DNA from 2 places in the Pseudoduganella sp. UC29_71 genome. Region 2 is predicted to be linked to the other one. Evidence: predicted binding sites of a transcription regulator. Region 2 holds the regulator's gene; the other holds the start of a gene.
The links. The regulator sigma-54, encoded in region 2, starts transcription at its own class of promoters, with help from an activator protein. The targets are predictions, from matches to a motif close to TGGCANGNAANCTGCTTT.
Positions count from the first base shown of each region.

Region 1 (7,926 bases), 1.2 Mb from region 2:
GCCCAGGATGTCGTGGCACACCACGCGCGCCGGGAACCATGGGAAGTCCAGGTCGCGCTTGCGCTCTATCAGCTGGGACAGCGAAGCGTTCAGCGCGGCCGGGTCGCAGCGGCGCACCAGGTTTTCGGCCAGCACGCGCGAGGTGTAGGGCAGCTTGTCGTATGCGCCGGGAAGGATCGCATCGACGGCGGCGCGCGCGTCGAAGAAATCGAGCTTGGTGCCCGGGAGGGCTTTACGGAATGCGGTGTTCATTATTTACGGTCCTTGATCGGCACGAATTTCAGGTCATCCGGGCCGACGTAGTTCGCACTCGGGCGGATGATCTTGTTGTCAATGCGCTGTTCGATGATGTGCGCAGCCCAGCCGGAAGTGCGCGAGATGACGAACAGCGGCGTGAACATGGCGGTCGGCACGCCCATCATGTGGTACGACACGGCAGAGAACCAGTCCAGGTTGGGGAACATCTTCTTGATTTCCCACATGACCGATTCCAGGCGCTCGGCGATGTCGAACATCTTGGTCGAACCGGCTTCCTCGGACAGCTTGCGCGCCACTTCCTTGATGACCACGTTGCGCGGGTCGGAGATGGTGTAGACAGGGTGGCCGAAACCGATCACCACTTCCTTGTTCTCCACGCGCTTGCGGATGTCCGCTTCGGCTTCGTCGGCGTTTTCGTAGCGCTTCTGGATCTCGAAGGCGAATTCGTTGGCGCCGCCGTGTTTCGGGCCGCGCAGCGCGCCGATGGCGCCGGTGATGGCCGAGTGGATGTCGGAGCCGGTGCCGGCGATGACGCGGCTGGTGAAGGTCGATGCGTTGAACTCGTGCTCCGCGTACAGGATCAGCGATACGTGCATGGCTTTCACCCACGATTCGGAAGGCTTCTCGCCGTGCAGCAGGTGCAGGAAATGGCCGCCGATGGAGTCGTCGTCGGTTTCCACTTCGATGCGCTTGCCATTGTGGCTGAAGTGGTACCAGTACAGCAGCATGGAGCCGAAGGAGGCCATCAGGCGGTCGGCGATGTCGCGCGCGCCGGGCACGTTGTGGTCGTCCTTCTCCGGCAGCACGCAGCCCAGCACGGAGCAGCCGGTGCGCATCACGTCCATCGGGTGGGCCGACGCGGGCAGCGCTTCCAGCGCGGACTTGACCGCCTGCGGCAGGCCGCGCAGCGATCTCAGCTTGGCCTTGTAGCCGCGCAGTTCGGATTCGGTCGGCAGCTTGCCGTGCACCAGCAGGTAGGCGATTTCTTCGAATTCGCTGGTGGTGGCCACGTCCAGGATGTCATAGCCGCGGTAGTGCAGGTCATTGCCGGTTTTGCCGACCGAGCACAGGGCGGTATTGCCGGCGGTGACGCCGGACAGGGCGACGGATTTCTTAGGCTTGAAGGTTGGGGCTTGTTCGGTCATTTGGGGTCTCCTCGGATATCAGCTTATTTTTTCTGGGCGGCGAACAGCGCGTCCAGCTTCTGTTCGAAATCGTGATAGTTGATGCGCTCGTACAGTTCCATGCGGGTCTGCATGGTGTCGAGCACGTTCTGCTGGGTGCCGTCGCGGCGGATCGCGCCGTAGACGTTTTCGGCGGCCTTGTTCATGGCGCGGAAGGCGGACAGCGGGTACAGCACCAGGCCCACGTCGGCGCCGCGCAGCTCGTCGACGGTGAACAACGGGGTCGAACCGAATTCGGTGATGTTGGCCAGGATGGGCACGCCCACCGCCTTGGCGAACTGCTTGTACATGTCCAGCGAGATCATCGCTTCAGGGAAGATCATGTCCGCGCCGGCTTCCACGCAGGCCACGGCACGCTCGATGGCGGCGTCCAGGCCTTCCACGGCCAGCGCGTCGGTGCGCGCCATGATGACGAAGTTCTCATCGGTGCGCGCGTCCACGGCGGCCTTGATGCGGTCCACCATCTCCTGCTTGCTCACGATTTCCTTGCCCGGACGGTGGCCGCAGCGCTTGGCGCCTACCTGGTCTTCAATGTGCATGGCGGCGGCGCCGAACTTGATCATGGACTTGACGGTGCGCGCCACGTTGAAGGCGGAGGCGCCAAAGCCGGTATCGACGTCCACCAGCAGCGGCAGGTCGCACACGTCGGTGATGCGGCGCACGTCGGTCAGCACGTCGTCCAGGTTCGAGATGCCCAGGTCCGGCAAGCCCAGCGAACCGGCAGCGACGCCGCCGCCGGACAGGTAAATCGCCTTGAAGCCGGCGCGCTTGGCCAGCAGGGCGTGGTTGGCGTTGATGGCGCCGACGACCTGCAGCGGGGATTCTTCCTGGACGGCTTTGCGGAACGCGGCGCCTGCGGAGTATTGGCTCATGTGATGCCCTTTCAAGTTAGGTTGCAGCCAGTATTGCAAGGGCCGTGCCAGCTGTGAAACACAGGAAAATCAAGCACTTGCCACTCTGGCGTTGCCTGGAGAATGTTTCATACTGCAACATAATGAAACACTGAAACGCTGATGAACTATAATTGAAACATGCGCCATTCGACACCCCTGCCCTTCGACACCGCCGACAAGCCCGTGATCTGGACGGTGGCAGTGTCGCGCCTGTCGGAACTGTTCCGCGACATCACGCTGGAATACGACGAGCTGGCCACCATCGAACCGATCAACCTCGGCTTTGACGAAGCCGCGCGCCACATCCGCGAACGCATGGCCACCGAGCGCTGCGACGCGGTGATCGCGGCCGGCTCGAACGCGGCGTATCTGAAGGGGCGGCTGTCGGTGCCGGTGGTGATCGCCAAGGCCAGCGGTTTCGATGTGATGCAGGCGCTGGCGCGCGCGCGGCGCGTGTCCGAGCGCATCGGCGTCATCACCTACCAGGACAAGATGACTGAGCTGGCCGAGTTCACCGCCACCTTCGGCTTCGACGTGGCGCAGCGCACCTATGCCACCGAAGAGGATGCGCGCGCCCAGATCAACGACCTGAAAGCCTCCGGCGTGCGCGCCATCGTGGGGGCCGGCCTGATCACCGACCTGGCCGAGGAAGCCGGGCTGACGGCGGTATTCGTCTACTCCGCAGCCTCCATCCGGCGCGCCTTCGACGACGCGCTGGAAATGGCGCGCCTGACGCAGCTCGAATCGAACCGCGCCCGCGCCCGCGTGGGCGTGGTAGCCGACACGCTGCGCGCGCGCCATGGCCTGAACGACTTGCGCGGCGATTCGGCGGCCATGGAGAAGACGCGGCAGGCCGTGGTGCTGTACGCGAAATCGCCCGCCACGGTGCTGATCCAGGGCGAAACCGGCTGCGGCAAGGAACTGGTGGCGCAAGCCATCCACCGCGAAGCGCCGCGCGCGCTGGGGACCAACCGGCCCTTCGTGGCCGTCAATTGCGGCGCCATCGCCGAGTCGCTGCTCGAATCCGAGCTGTTCGGGCACGAGGAAGGCGCGTTCACCGGCGCGCGGCGCGGCGGACATGCAGGGCTGTTCGAAGCGGCCAACCGGGGCACGCTGTTCCTCGATGAAATCGGCGAGATGCCGCTGGCGCTGCAAACGCGCCTGCTGCGGGTGCTGGAAGAACGCGAAGTGGTGCGGGTGGGCGGCACGCGGCCGATCGCCATCAATGTGCGCATCATCAGCGCCACGCACTGCGACCTCGAACAGCGCGTGCGCGAGGGCCGCTTCCGCGCCGACCTGTTTTACCGGCTGGCCGTGCTGCGCCTGGCGCTGCCCCCGCTGCGCGAACGCGGCGAAGACATCGTGCCGCTGGCCGAATGGTCGCTGAAGAATGCGTTGGCGGCGCTGGGCGCGCGGCCGCATGCCAATCTGCACGCCGAGATCACCGCCTGCGCCCCGCTCCTGCTGCGCTACGGCTGGCCGGGCAACGTGCGCGAACTGCGCAATCTGACCGAGCGGCTGGCGCTGTTCCTGGCCGCCGAGCCCCTGCAGGCGCTCACGCCAGGTTTCGTGCTCAGCGTCGCCCCCGAGCTGCAGGCCAGTGCCAGCACAGGGCCGCGAGGCGCCACCGGCGCCCCGCCAGCCGTCGCCGGCGCCCCCCTCCTGCCGTCCACCGCGCCGGGTGGCGCGGACAGCCAGGAAAGCGCCACCGCCGTGCTGGCCCGCTTCGGCGGCCGCCGCGACGCCGCCGCCGACTACCTCGGCATCAGCCGCACCACCCTCTGGCGCCGCCTGCGCGCCGAACAATCCGCCTCCTGAACATAGCAGCCTGAGCCGCATTCGGGGTCAGACCCCGAATGCGGCTCAGGCTGCTGGTGAAGGGCGCGCCACGCTGGCGGGAGCGGCGCTAGAATCACCTCATCAATGGAGGCGTCTATGCGTGAGCAGGTGGAAGCGGAGTCGCTGAAGGAGCAGATGGGTCGCATCATCGAGGAGGCGCGCATGCTGCTGCCGGGTATCCAGGCGCTGTTCGGATTTCAGACCATAGCCGTGTTCAACGAGCCGTTCAAGAAGCTGCCCATGCTGGTGCAGGATTGCCACGTGGCGGCGTTGGCCCTGGTGGTGGTGGCGATTGCGCTGGTGATGCTGCCGGCCGCGTATCACCGGCAGGCCGAGCCTTTTCATATTTCACGGCGCGCCACATCGCTGTCGTCGCGCTGCATCTGCTACGCGCTGGCGCCGCTGGCGGCCGCCATTTCGCTGGACGTGTTCGTGGTGCTGCAGATGGTGACCGGCGATACCACTGTGGCCGCCATCGGCGGCGGCAGCGCCTTCGTGCTGCTGATCAGCGTTTGGTTTGCGTACCCGCAGCTGATGCGGCGCAAATTGAGCCGCATCAGTTGAGTCGCATCAGCTGAGCCGCCGGATTACTTGCTCTTGTCCGGGAAGGCGGGGTGCACCGGCCGCACCGGCGGGTTCTTCGCCAGTTCTGCCTTGATCACGTCGATCGCTTTCTCCAGCTGCGGGTCGCGGCCGGCGATCACCAGCGCCGGGGTTTGCTCGACCTCGATGTCCGGCGCCACGCCTTCGTTCTCCACGCCCCAGCCGCCGTCGCGCGTCCAGAACGCCAGGTTGGGCGCCATGATGAAGCCGCCGTCCATCAGCACCGGGAAGCCGAGGATGCCGACCAGCCCGCCCCAGGTGCGCTTGCCGATCAGGGGTCCCATCTGGTTCTTGCGGAACATCCACGGCAACAGGTCGCCGCCGGAGCCGGCCGTCTCGTCGATCAGCATGGCGCGCGGCCCCTGGATGGAGGCGGACGGCGTTTTCATGTCGGCGCCGTAGCGCATGGTCCACCAGGCGATTTCCTTCTTCTGCAGGATCTCGATGTAGTAGTCCGCCACGCTGCCGCCGCCGTTGAAGCGTTCGTCGATGATGACGGCGTCCTTGTCGGCCTGTGGGAAGAAGTAGCGCTTGAAGTAGGTGTGGCCCAGGCTCGCGGTGTTGGGCACGTAGACGTAGGCCACGCGGCCGTTGGTGGCGGCGTGCACCTTGCGGATGTTCCCTTCCACCCAGTCGCGGTTGCGCAGCGCGTCCTCGCTGGCCACCGGCACCACGGTGATAGTGCGCGACTTGCTGCCGTCCGGGTTGGGGCCAACGGTGATGTCGATGGCCTTGTTGGCGGTATTCTCGAAAGCGCTGTACAGATTGGTGGGCGGCAGCAGCGGACGGCTTTCCACCGCCAGCAGGTATTCGCCCGCCTTCACGTTCAGCCCCGGCTCGGTGAGCGGCGCGCGCAGCGTGGGGTTCCAGTTCAGGCCTCCGTACACTTTCTTGAAGCGGTAGCGGCCGTTGGCGATCTCGTAGTCCGCGCCCAGCAGGCCGCCCGGCACGGCGCGGCTTTCGATGAAGTTGTCGCCGCCGCCGCCGCGATGGTGGCCCACCGCCAGTTCGCTGCACATCCACTGGATCAGGCGGTTCAGGTCCGCGCGGCTGGACAGTTCGGGCAGGAAGGCGGCGTATTTGGCGCGCATCTTGTTCCAGTCCACGCCGTGCATGCCAGGATCGTAGAAGAAGTCGCGGTTGATGCGCCAGGCTTCGTTGAAGATCTGCTCCCATTCGGCGCGCGGCACCGCCTTCACCTCGATGTTGTCGACCTTGATGCGGCCTTCGCCGGCGGGCAGCATCTTGCCGGTGGCCGAGCCCATCACCCAGTTGTCCTTCAGCTTGTAGAGCAGTTTCTTGCCGTCGGCCGAGATGTCGTAGCCGTCCACTTCGGCCACCAGGGTTTCGGCCTTGCGGTCTTTCAGGTCGAAGCGCTGCACGGCCTTTTTGCCGTCCGCTTCGCGCGTGAAGAAGATCTGGCCGGCGGCGCCGGCTTCCAGGTCGCTAATCTGCGCGGCGGGCACCGGCAGGTCGATGATGCGCGTTTCGATGCCGTCGAAGTCGATGCTGATGGGCGGCACCACGGTCAGCGCCACCTTGGGGTCGTCGCGGCCGGTTTTCGGATCGACCTTGGGCGTCTCGGCCGTTTCGGTTTCGGACTTGGCCTTGGCGATTTCCTTCTTCTCGGGTTCTTTTTCCTTGGGCGCGGCCGTGCCCTTCTCTTCGTCGCTCTCCTTGATCAGCGGCGAAGGCAGGTCGCGCCGCAGCACCGCCATCCAGATGGTGCGCGTGACGAGGTTGTCCTCGTTCTGCTGCGAGAACCAGTTGTTGCTTGGACCGGCGTTGGTGGAGGCGAAGAAGTACAGGTATTTGCCGCTCTTGTCGAACACGGGGTTGGCCACGTCCGACAGGCCGTCTGTCACGGCATACGATTTGTTCTGTTCCAGCGAGTAGATGTAGGCCGAGCGCGTGTAGCTCATGGAGTTGAGCGTGTAGGCGATCCAGCGCGAGTCCGGCGCCCAGGCCGCGCGCAGCGTCTTGTTCACGCCGTACAGCGGTTCGGATGCGATCTTCTTCGTGGCGCCGGTGGCGACGTCCAGCACGTACATGGTCCAGGCGTTGTCGGTGTAGGCGATCTTCTTGCAGTCCGGCGACCAGACCAGGTTGTCGTAGTAGCCGGCGCCGGTGAGCTTGAACTTCTTCACGGCGCCCTTGCCGTCTTGCTGGCGGATGTGCAGTTCGTATTCGCCCGATTCGTCGGACACGTAAGCCACCGAGCGGCCGTCCGGCGACCAGGCCGGGTTGCGCTCATGCGCGGAGGCGCTCTGCGTCAGGTTGCGCACGTCGCCCTTGTCGGCGGGGATGGTGACGATCTCGCCCCGGAATTCGTAGGCCACGCGCGCGCCGGATGGCGAGATGGAGGCGTTGCGGATGTACCTGGCGCCGCGCACCCAGCGCTCGCGCGACAGGCCCAGGTCGGCGCTGACGCCGATGGTGAGCTTGCGGCCTTGCGCGTTCGCTTGCGCATTGGCCTGCACGCCGCCCAGGTCCAGCGTGTGCAGGTAGCCCGCCTGTTCGTACACCAGCGTGTTGCCGGCGGCGGAGATGTTCAGCACCGGGAAGTCGCGGTGGTCGGTGATCTGGCGCACGGCCTTGGTTTTCAGGTCGTAGGCGTGCAGGTTGAATTCGCCGCTGCGGTCGGAGCGGAAGTAGACCGTGTCGCCAATCCAGATGGGGTCGACGTCGTTCGAGTAGGTGGCTGGCTGCGGGATTTTTTCCACCGATTTGTCGCCGAAGCTGTACAGCCACAGGATGGAGTTGGTGCCGCCGCGATAGCGCTTCCATTGCATGAACGCGGGCGAGAACGGGTTGTAGGCCACGCGCTTGCCGTCCGGCGAGTAGGCGGCGCGCGCGGCGTTCGGGATTTCCAGTTCGGTTTCCACGCCGCCGTTCACCGGCACCGTGTACAGCTTGCGGTAGCGGTTGTTGAAGGCTGCGCGCGGAGAGGTGAACAGCACCGATTTGCCGTCCGGGGAGAAGCCCTGCGCGATGTCCTGGCCGGGATGGTAGGTCAGGCGCTTGGGTACCCCGCCTTCCACCGGCAGCACGTATACGTCCCAGTTGCCGTCCAGCTGCGCGGTGTAGGCCAGCAGCTTGCCGTCCGGGGAGAACACCGGGTTGGACTTCTCGCCCACGTCCGACGTGAG
Region 1 covers NZ_CP170549.1:926,626-934,551, reverse strand. The annotation lists gene acnD (Fe/S-dependent 2-methylisocitrate dehydratase AcnD) at 1-252, opposite strand, end outside; gene prpC (2-methylcitrate synthase) at 252-1,403, opposite strand; gene prpB (methylisocitrate lyase) at 1,427-2,314, opposite strand; gene prpR (propionate catabolism operon regulatory protein PrpR) at 2,474-4,153, shown strand; gene ACFJI2_RS04140 (DUF6328 family protein) at 4,271-4,738, shown strand; gene ACFJI2_RS04135 (PDZ domain-containing protein) at 4,762-7,926, opposite strand, start outside.
Region 1: prpB (methylisocitrate lyase) is a predicted target of sigma-54. The motif match lies at 2,347-2,364, and genes of this name have one in related genera.

Region 2 (7,926 bases):
TGGCCAAGTGGCTGCCGTCGTTCAAGACCGATAACCGCAGCTACCTGACGGTGGCGGTGGGTTGCACGGGCGGCCAGCACCGCTCGGTGTATATGGCCGAGCGCCTGGCGCGGCATTTCCACCCGACCGAACAGGTTGTCCTGCGCCACCGCGAGCAGTCGTGATCGGCGGGTTACGGCGTTCGCCTAACCCGCCCTACGGTTCGACGGTTTCGACGGTTCGACGGTTCACGTAGGGCGGGTTAGCGCGGGACGCGCGTAACCCACCATCACAGGTGCCGCAGCGGATGCGCGTGCGCCGGCCACGGCGGCGCGAAGAACGCCGCCACCATCTCCGGCGTCACCTCCTCCAGCGTCCCTGGCGACCAATTCGGCGCATTGTCCTTATCGATCACCAGCGCGCGCACGCCTTCCAGCACTTCCCCATGTTCGAAATTGCGCCGCACCAGGTTGCGCTCCATGCGCAGGCAGTCCGCCACGTCCAGCGCGGCGCCGCGCCTCAACAGCTCCAGCGTCACGCACATCATCAGCGGCGAGCGCGTCTGCATGGCCTGCAGCGCCTTCTGCGCAAACACATTCTCGTCACCGGCCAGCGAGGCCATGATGTCCGCCACGCTGTCCAGCGCGAAATGGCGCTCGATGGTGGCGCGCTCGGTCTCCAGCACGCCGGGGCCGGCCCGGAACCGCGCGCTATAGGCTTCAATCGCGTCGCGCAGCTCGCCGCCCGGCACCGCCTCCAGCAAGTCGCGCAGCGCTTCCCAGGCATCGGTCGGCACGTAGTGGTCCGCCAGGCCGACGTAGAGCGCGTCCGCCGCGCCCACGGTCAGGCCGGTCAGGCCCAGGTAGCGCCCCAGGCTGCCGGGCGCGTGCGACAGGAAATGGCTCCCGCCCACGTCCGGGAACAGGCCGATGTTTACTTCCGGCATGGCCATCTTGGTGCGGTCCGTCACAATGCGCACGCCGCAGCCGGGGCCGCCCTGCGAGATGCCCATGCCGCCGCCCATCACCACGCCGTCCATTAATGCGATATACGGTTTAGCGTAATAGTGGATCAGGTGGTTGAGCGCGTATTCTTCGGTGAAGAAATCCTCCAGCAGCGCGCTGCCGCCCTGCGGCGTGGCCGTGCCCACTTCGTGGAAGAAGCGGATGTCGCCGCCGGCGCACAGTGCTTTTTCGCTGCTGCTGCGGATCACCACGGCGGCTACGGCGCTGTCGTTGCGCCAGGCCATCAGTGCGGCCGTCAGGCTGCGCACCATGCCGAGGGAGAGGGAATTGAGCGCCTTGGGGCGGTCGAGGGTGATGAAGCCGGTGCCGTTGGCAACCGTGGTCAGGACGTGCTCGCTCATGCTGGATGTCTCTATGATTGTTAGAGCTCCATTTTAGCGCGGGCGCAAAAAAGGGCGCCAGATGCGCCCTTTGTTGGAGTGCCGGTGACCGTATTATGCGGTGGCGGCGGGTTCGTAAGTGTCGGGGAGGTGTTTGATGGCCGCGTGGCCATGCTCCTGCACTTTCGACTTGTATTTCATGACTTGGCGGTCCAGTTTGTCGACCAGCGTATCGATGGCAGCGTACAGGTCTTGCGACAGGCTTTCCACGTACACGGTCTTGCCGGACATTCGCAGATTGATCTCCGCTTTCTGCCTTTTCTCTTTCTCGGTGAGGTTATCTACAGTCAGGATGACAGCAATATCAATAACTTGATCGAAGTGGCGTTTGACCCGTTCCAGCTTGTTCTGCACGTATTCACGGATGGCGGGGGTCACTTCGAGATGATGTCCACTGATGGTGAGATTCATACACACTCCTAAAGATAAGGGCTCGTACGCTGTCGAATGTTATTGGAGCGCAGGGGAACCCAAGTAAAACTACAAAGCTTTACGCAGACTTACCGGAGGGATTTTCAAGGCTTCGCGATATTTGGCAACAGTCCGTCGCGCAATTACCATGCCCTGTTCACCCAGCATGTCCGCAATCTTACTGTCGGATAAAGGATTTTTCGGGTCTTCAGCTCCTGTCAATTGCACAATCAGCGCCCGTATCGCCGTCGAGGATGCTTCTCCTCCTGCTTCGGTGGCGACGTGACTGCCAAAGAAATATTTCAACTCAAACATCCCATGCGGAGTCAGCATGTATTTCTGAGTTGTTACGCGAGAAATAGTGCTCTCGTGTAGTCCCAGTGTATCAGCAATTTCACGCAACACAAGGGGTCTCATGGCAACCGCGCCATGGCTGAAAAAGTTCTTTTGTCTTTCTACTATCGCTTGTGCGACGCGCAGTATCGTGTCGAAACGCTGGCGCATATTCTTGATCAGCCACTTCGCTTCCTGCAGCTGCGCACCCATCGCGGTTTCGCCTTTGCCCTGCTTGAGCATGTTGGCGTACAGCGCGTTCACGCGCAGGCGCGGCATCACGTCGTTGTTCAGCGTGACCTGCCAGCCATTGCGCGCCTTCTTCACGATCACGTCCGGCACCACGTAGTCGGACACGTCGGAAGCGAACTCGGCGCCCGGATGCGGATTGCACTGGCGGATCACCGCCTGCGCTTCGCGCAAGTCTTCGTCGTCGCAATCGAGGGCTTTTTTCAGCTTGTTGAACTCGCGCTGCGCGAACCAGGCCAGGTGCTTTTCCACGATGCAGACAGCCATGCGGCGCGTCACCAAGGGCACGCCGGGCATGCGCTTGATCTGCAGCGCCAGGCACTCGGAGGCGCTGCGCGCGCCCACGCCGATGGGGTCGAAACTTTGCAGCAGGGTCAGCGCCGTCTGCAGTTCTTCCAGCTCCACGTCCGCCTCTTGCGGCAGGCGCGCGTGGATTTCCTCCAGCGGCTCTTCCAGGTAGCCGTTCTCGTCCAGCGCGTCGATGATCAGTTCCATCAGCACGCGGTCGCGCGGCTCCTGCACGGTCACGCGCATCTGCTCCATCAGGTGTTCGCGCAAGGTGCAGTGGCTCGCTTCGAGCTGCGGGCGCGCATCGTCGTCGTCCGGCGCCTTGCTGCGGCCGGCGTCGCTCCAGTCGGTGTCGGCTTCGGCGCCGCTGGCGCTGTCGCCTTCGCCGGTGGCGCCCTCGAAGGGATCGCCCTCGGCGGCCGGGGCGCTGTCCTGCGCGGGCGCGCCGACCTCGGCCGGAGAAGCGTCCGCGCCGTTAGGCTGGGTCTGGTTGATGGCGCCGTCGCTCAGCAGGCGCAGCGAGCGGTCCAGCGGGTCGTCCAGCCGCTCCAGCAAGGGGTTCTCGCCCAGCAGCTGTTCCAGTTCCTGGTGCAGCTCCAGCGTGGACAACTGCAGCAACCGGATCGATTGCTGCAGCTGCGGCGTCAGCGCCAGGTGCTGAGAGGTGCGGAGTTGCAGTGACTGTTTCATGGCGTCTTACATGCGGAAGTGTTCGCCCAGGTAGACGCGCCGCACCGATTCGTCGGCGATGATGTCGTCCGGACGGCCGGACGCCAGCACGCTGCCCTGGTTGATGATATAGGCGCGGTCGCAGATGCCCAGCGTCTCGCGCACGTTGTGGTCGGTAATCAGCACGCCGATGCCGCGCTCCTTGAGGAAGCGCACGATGCGCTGGATCTCGATCACGGCGATCGGGTCCACGCCGGCGAACGGCTCGTCCAGCAGCACGAAGCGCGGATTGGTGGCCAGCGCGCGCGCGATCTCCACCCGGCGGCGCTCGCCGCCCGACAGCGACAGCGCCTGGTTCTCGCGCAGCTTCTCGATCTGCAGGTCGGCCAGCAGGCGGTCCAGGCGTTCGTCGATCTCGGCCTTGCTCAGCGTTTTGCCGTTGACCTTCTGGATCTCCAGCACGGCGCGGATGTTCTCCTCCACCGTCAGCTTGCGGAACACCGACGCTTCCTGCGGCAGGTAGGACAGGCCCAGCGTGGCGCGCTGGTGTATCGGCATGCTGGACACGTCCACGCCGGCGATATCGATGCTGCCCGCGTCGGACGGCACCAGGCCCACGATCATGTAGAAGGAGGTGGTCTTGCCGGCGCCGTTAGGCCCCAGCAGGCCCACCACTTCGCCGCATTCGACCTGCAGCGACACGTCGTGCACCACCTGGCGCTTGCCGTAGGTTTTCTGCAGGCCGCGCACCACCAGGGTGCTGGTGCAGCCGTCCATGTTCTGCGTTATCTGCGTTGCTTCGGCCATCGTCATTTCCCCGCTGGCGGTTGCTGCGCCGGCGCGTCCGGCGGCGGGCGCTTGGTGGACGGCTGGATCACCATGGTGCCGCGGCCGCCGCCCGGCTTGCTCTCGCCGGTCGCGCTGTTTTTCACGCTGAAGAATTCCTTGCGGCTGTCGTAATAGATGAACTCGCCCTGCACTTCGTCGCTGGGCTTGCTGCCTTCCAGGCGGCGCACCTTGGCCTTGTTGAACAGCTTGACCAGCTCGATCTTGCCGTCGTACTCGATGCGTTCGGCTTCGCCCTCGACCCACTGGTCGCCCTCGCCGTCGCGCTTCTGGCGGAAGGTGGCCGGCGTGCCGGGCACGCTGGTCAGGGTGACGTACTGGTAGCCTTCCGGGTCCTGCGTGACCACCGCTTTCGATGACTTCATCAGCAGCGTGCCGCGCGTGAGGATCACGTTGCCGGTAAAGGTGCGGATCTGCTTCACGTCGTCCACGTCCACCTGGTCGAACTTGATTTCGGTGGGCTTGTAGGAGTCGGCCTTTTCAGCCTGGGCCAGCCCGGCTGCGCACAGCAGCAGGGCCGAGATCAGAATTTTTTTCATCGTTTATCCATTTTCTTGTTTGGTCTTGGCGGGCGCGTTTCGGGGCGGATACACGATCGTGCCGCGGCCCAGCAACTGCACCTGGCGCGTGGCGTTGTTGGCCTTCATGCCGGTGCCGGTCGCCGTGGCGCCGCCCTGCACGATCTGCACCGGCTGGTCGGTTTGCATGCGGTCCTCGTCCGGGTAGACGGTGAGCGCCTGCGTCGTCATCTGCATCGCCGGGCTCTTGCCCTGCGCCGCGCGGTCTATCTTCACGTTGCCCTTCAACTGCACGCGCGTGTTGTTCTCGTCCACGCGCGCGCGCTCCGCCGTCATGTCCATCGGCGGATGGGTGCTGCTCAAATTGCGCACCACCGGCTTGTCGATCTCGGACGCGTCGTCGATCGGGCGGTGCACCAGCTTGTCGCCGGCCACGATGTAGCTCGGCTTGCCGTCCTTGGTCATGCGCACCACGCTGAAGCGCTCGATGATGTAATCCGGCTCGTTCAGGCGCTTGTCGGCCAGCATCTCTTCTTCGCCGCGGTTCAGCAGCTGCACCAGCCAGAACGTGCCGCACGCAACGAAGACCCCGATCACCAGGGTCATGCTCAAGCGCCAGCGGTGCGCGGTTCGTTTACGCATAACTATGTACTTTCTCAGACCAGGAACTGGGCCATGACCTTATCGTAATTGCCGGTCGCGCGCAGCACGAATTCGCATACTTCGCGCACCGCGCCGCGCCCGCCGTGGGCGTCGGTCACGTGGTGTACGCGGCTGAGCACGTCGGCGCGGCCGTTCGGCACGCCCACCGCGAAGCCCACGCGCTTGAGGATCACCAGGTCCACCACGTCGTCGCCGATGAAGCACACTTCCTCGGCCGACAGGCCGGTCTTGGCCAGCAGCTCGTTGAACGGGGTCAGCTTGTCGTGGCCGCCCTGGTGCACGAATTCGATGCCCAGGTCGCGCGCGCGCGCCGTCACCTGCGGCGAACGGCGCGCGCTGATAATGGCGGTGAGGATGCCCGCTTCCTGCAGCAGCTTGATGCCCAGGCCGTCCTGCACGTTGAAGGTCTTCATCATTTCGCCGTCCGGGCCGTAGTGCAGGCTGCCGTCGGTGAGCACGCCGTCCACGTCGAAAATCACCAGCTTGACCCTGGCCGCGCGCGCCACATTTTCCAGATTGTAGGCCTTGTTCATCAGATCACCTTGGCGCGCGTCAGGTCGTGGATGTGCAGGGCGCCGGCCAGCTTGCCGTCGGCATCCACCACCAGCATCTGGTTGATGCGGAACTGCTCCATGATGGCCACCGCGTCCACAGCCAGCTTATCAGGCGAAATGCTGCGCGGGTTGGCATGCATCACATCGCGGATGATTACCTTGCTGAAGTCCTGCACTTTTTCGATCATGCGGCGCAGGTCGCCGTCGGTGAACACGCCGACCGGGCGGTTGTCGGCGTCGACCACGGCCGTCATGCCCATGCCCTTCTGCGTGATTTCCAGCAGCGCGTCCGGCAGGCGGGTGTCCAGGCCGACCGAGGGAATGGCGTCGCCGCTGCGCATCACGTCGCGCACGTGGGTCAGCAGGCGGCGGCCCAGGGCGCCGCCCGGGTGCGAGCGGGCGAAGTCTTCTTCCTTGAAGCCGCGCAGGTCCAGCAGCGCCACGGCCAGCGCGTCGCCCAGCGCCAGCGTGACGGTGGTGCTGGCGGTGGGCGCCAGGTTCATCGGGCAGGCTTCCTTGGCCACCGACACGTCCAGGTGCACGTCGGCCAGCTTGGCCAGGCTGGAGCCGGGCTTGCCGGTCATGGAAATCAGCGTGCTGCCCATGCGCTTGACCACCGGCAGGATGGCCATCAGCTCCGAACTCTCGCCGGAATAGGAAATGGCGATGAAGGCGTCTTCGGCCGTCACCATGCCCAGGTCGCCGTGCGCGGCTTCGGCCGGATGCACGAACAGGGCCGGCGTGCCGGTCGAGGCCAGGGTGGCGGCGATCTTGCGCGCGATATGGCCGGATTTGCCGATGCCGGACACCACAACGCGGCCTTTGCAGTTGAGCAACAGCGCCACGGCCTTGCCGACGCTGTCGTCGGTGGCCAGGCGCGCGTGCATGGCGGTAATGGCGTCCGCCTCGATCTGCAGGGTTTCTCGGGCCAGCGCCAGTGCGCGTTCGGCCGTGTTGTTGTCAAAAGCTTTCAGCATGGGATTTCCATCGGTTACACTCATGCCGGAAGTATAGCCGAATTGCGAAAGCAAAAAACTTGCCAGTCCCAACAAACAACGGGATGGGCCACCCAAATGGAAGCGCCGCATGTTTTCACCGCTTGAACTGACCCTTTTGCTGCTGGGCAGCGCCGTGCTGGGCGTGGTGGCGTTCCGCATGATGCATCTGCCGCCCATGCTGGGCTACCTGGCGGTGGGCATCATCATCGGCCCGCACGCGCTGGGGCTGGCCGAGCAGAGCGAAGCGAGCCATATCCTGGCCGAGTTCGGCGTGGTGTTCCTGATGTTCTCCATCGGCCTGGAATTCTCGCTGCCCAAGCTGATGGCCATGCGCAGCATCGTGTTCGGGCTGGGCATGGCGCAGGTGGTGGCCACCATCATCGCCACCATGGGGCTGGGCTGGCTGCTGGCCACGCAGGTGCCCGGCCTGCACATCGGCTGGCAAGCCTCGTTCGCGCTGGGCGGCGCGCTGGCCATGTCGTCCACCGCCATTGTGGTGAAAATGCTCACCGAGCGGCTGGAGCTGGAAAGCGAGCACGGCCGCAAGATCATCGGCATCCTGCTGTTCCAGGACCTGGCCGTGGTGCCGCTGCTGATCCTCATCCCTTCCCTGTCCAAGAATCCGGACGACCTGCTCGAAACGCTGGCCTGGGCAGCCGGCAAGGCGGCCATCGTGCTGGTGCTGCTGCTGTTCGTGGGCCAGAAGCTGGTGCGCGGCTGGTTCACCATCGTGGTCAAGCGCCGCTCGCAGGAACTGTTCATGCTGAACCTGCTGCTGATCACCCTGGGCGCGGCCTGGATCACCGAGAAGGCCGGGCTGTCGATGGCGCTGGGCGCCTTCGTGGCCGGCATGCTGATCTCGGAAACCGAATACAAGCACCAGGTGGAAGAAGACATCAAGCCCTTCCGCGACGTGCTGCTGGGGCTGTTCTTCATCAACGTCGGCATGCTGCTCAACCTGCGCCTGGTCATCGAGCACTGGTGGCTGGTGCTGGTGCTGCTGGCCGGGCCGG
Region 2 covers NZ_CP170549.1:6,604,784-6,612,709, reverse strand. The annotation lists gene rapZ (RNase adapter RapZ) at 1-164, shown strand, start outside; gene ACFJI2_RS29565 (enoyl-CoA hydratase/isomerase family protein) at 269-1,345, opposite strand; gene hpf (ribosome hibernation-promoting factor, HPF/YfiA family) at 1,439-1,795, opposite strand; gene ACFJI2_RS29555 (RNA polymerase factor sigma-54) at 1,865-3,355, opposite strand; gene lptB (LPS export ABC transporter ATP-binding protein) at 3,362-4,141, opposite strand; gene lptA (lipopolysaccharide transport periplasmic protein LptA) at 4,144-4,719, opposite strand; gene lptC (LPS export ABC transporter periplasmic protein LptC) at 4,723-5,340, opposite strand; gene ACFJI2_RS29535 (KdsC family phosphatase) at 5,355-5,894, opposite strand; gene ACFJI2_RS29530 (KpsF/GutQ family sugar-phosphate isomerase) at 5,894-6,892, opposite strand; gene ACFJI2_RS29525 (cation:proton antiporter) at 7,002-7,926, shown strand, end outside.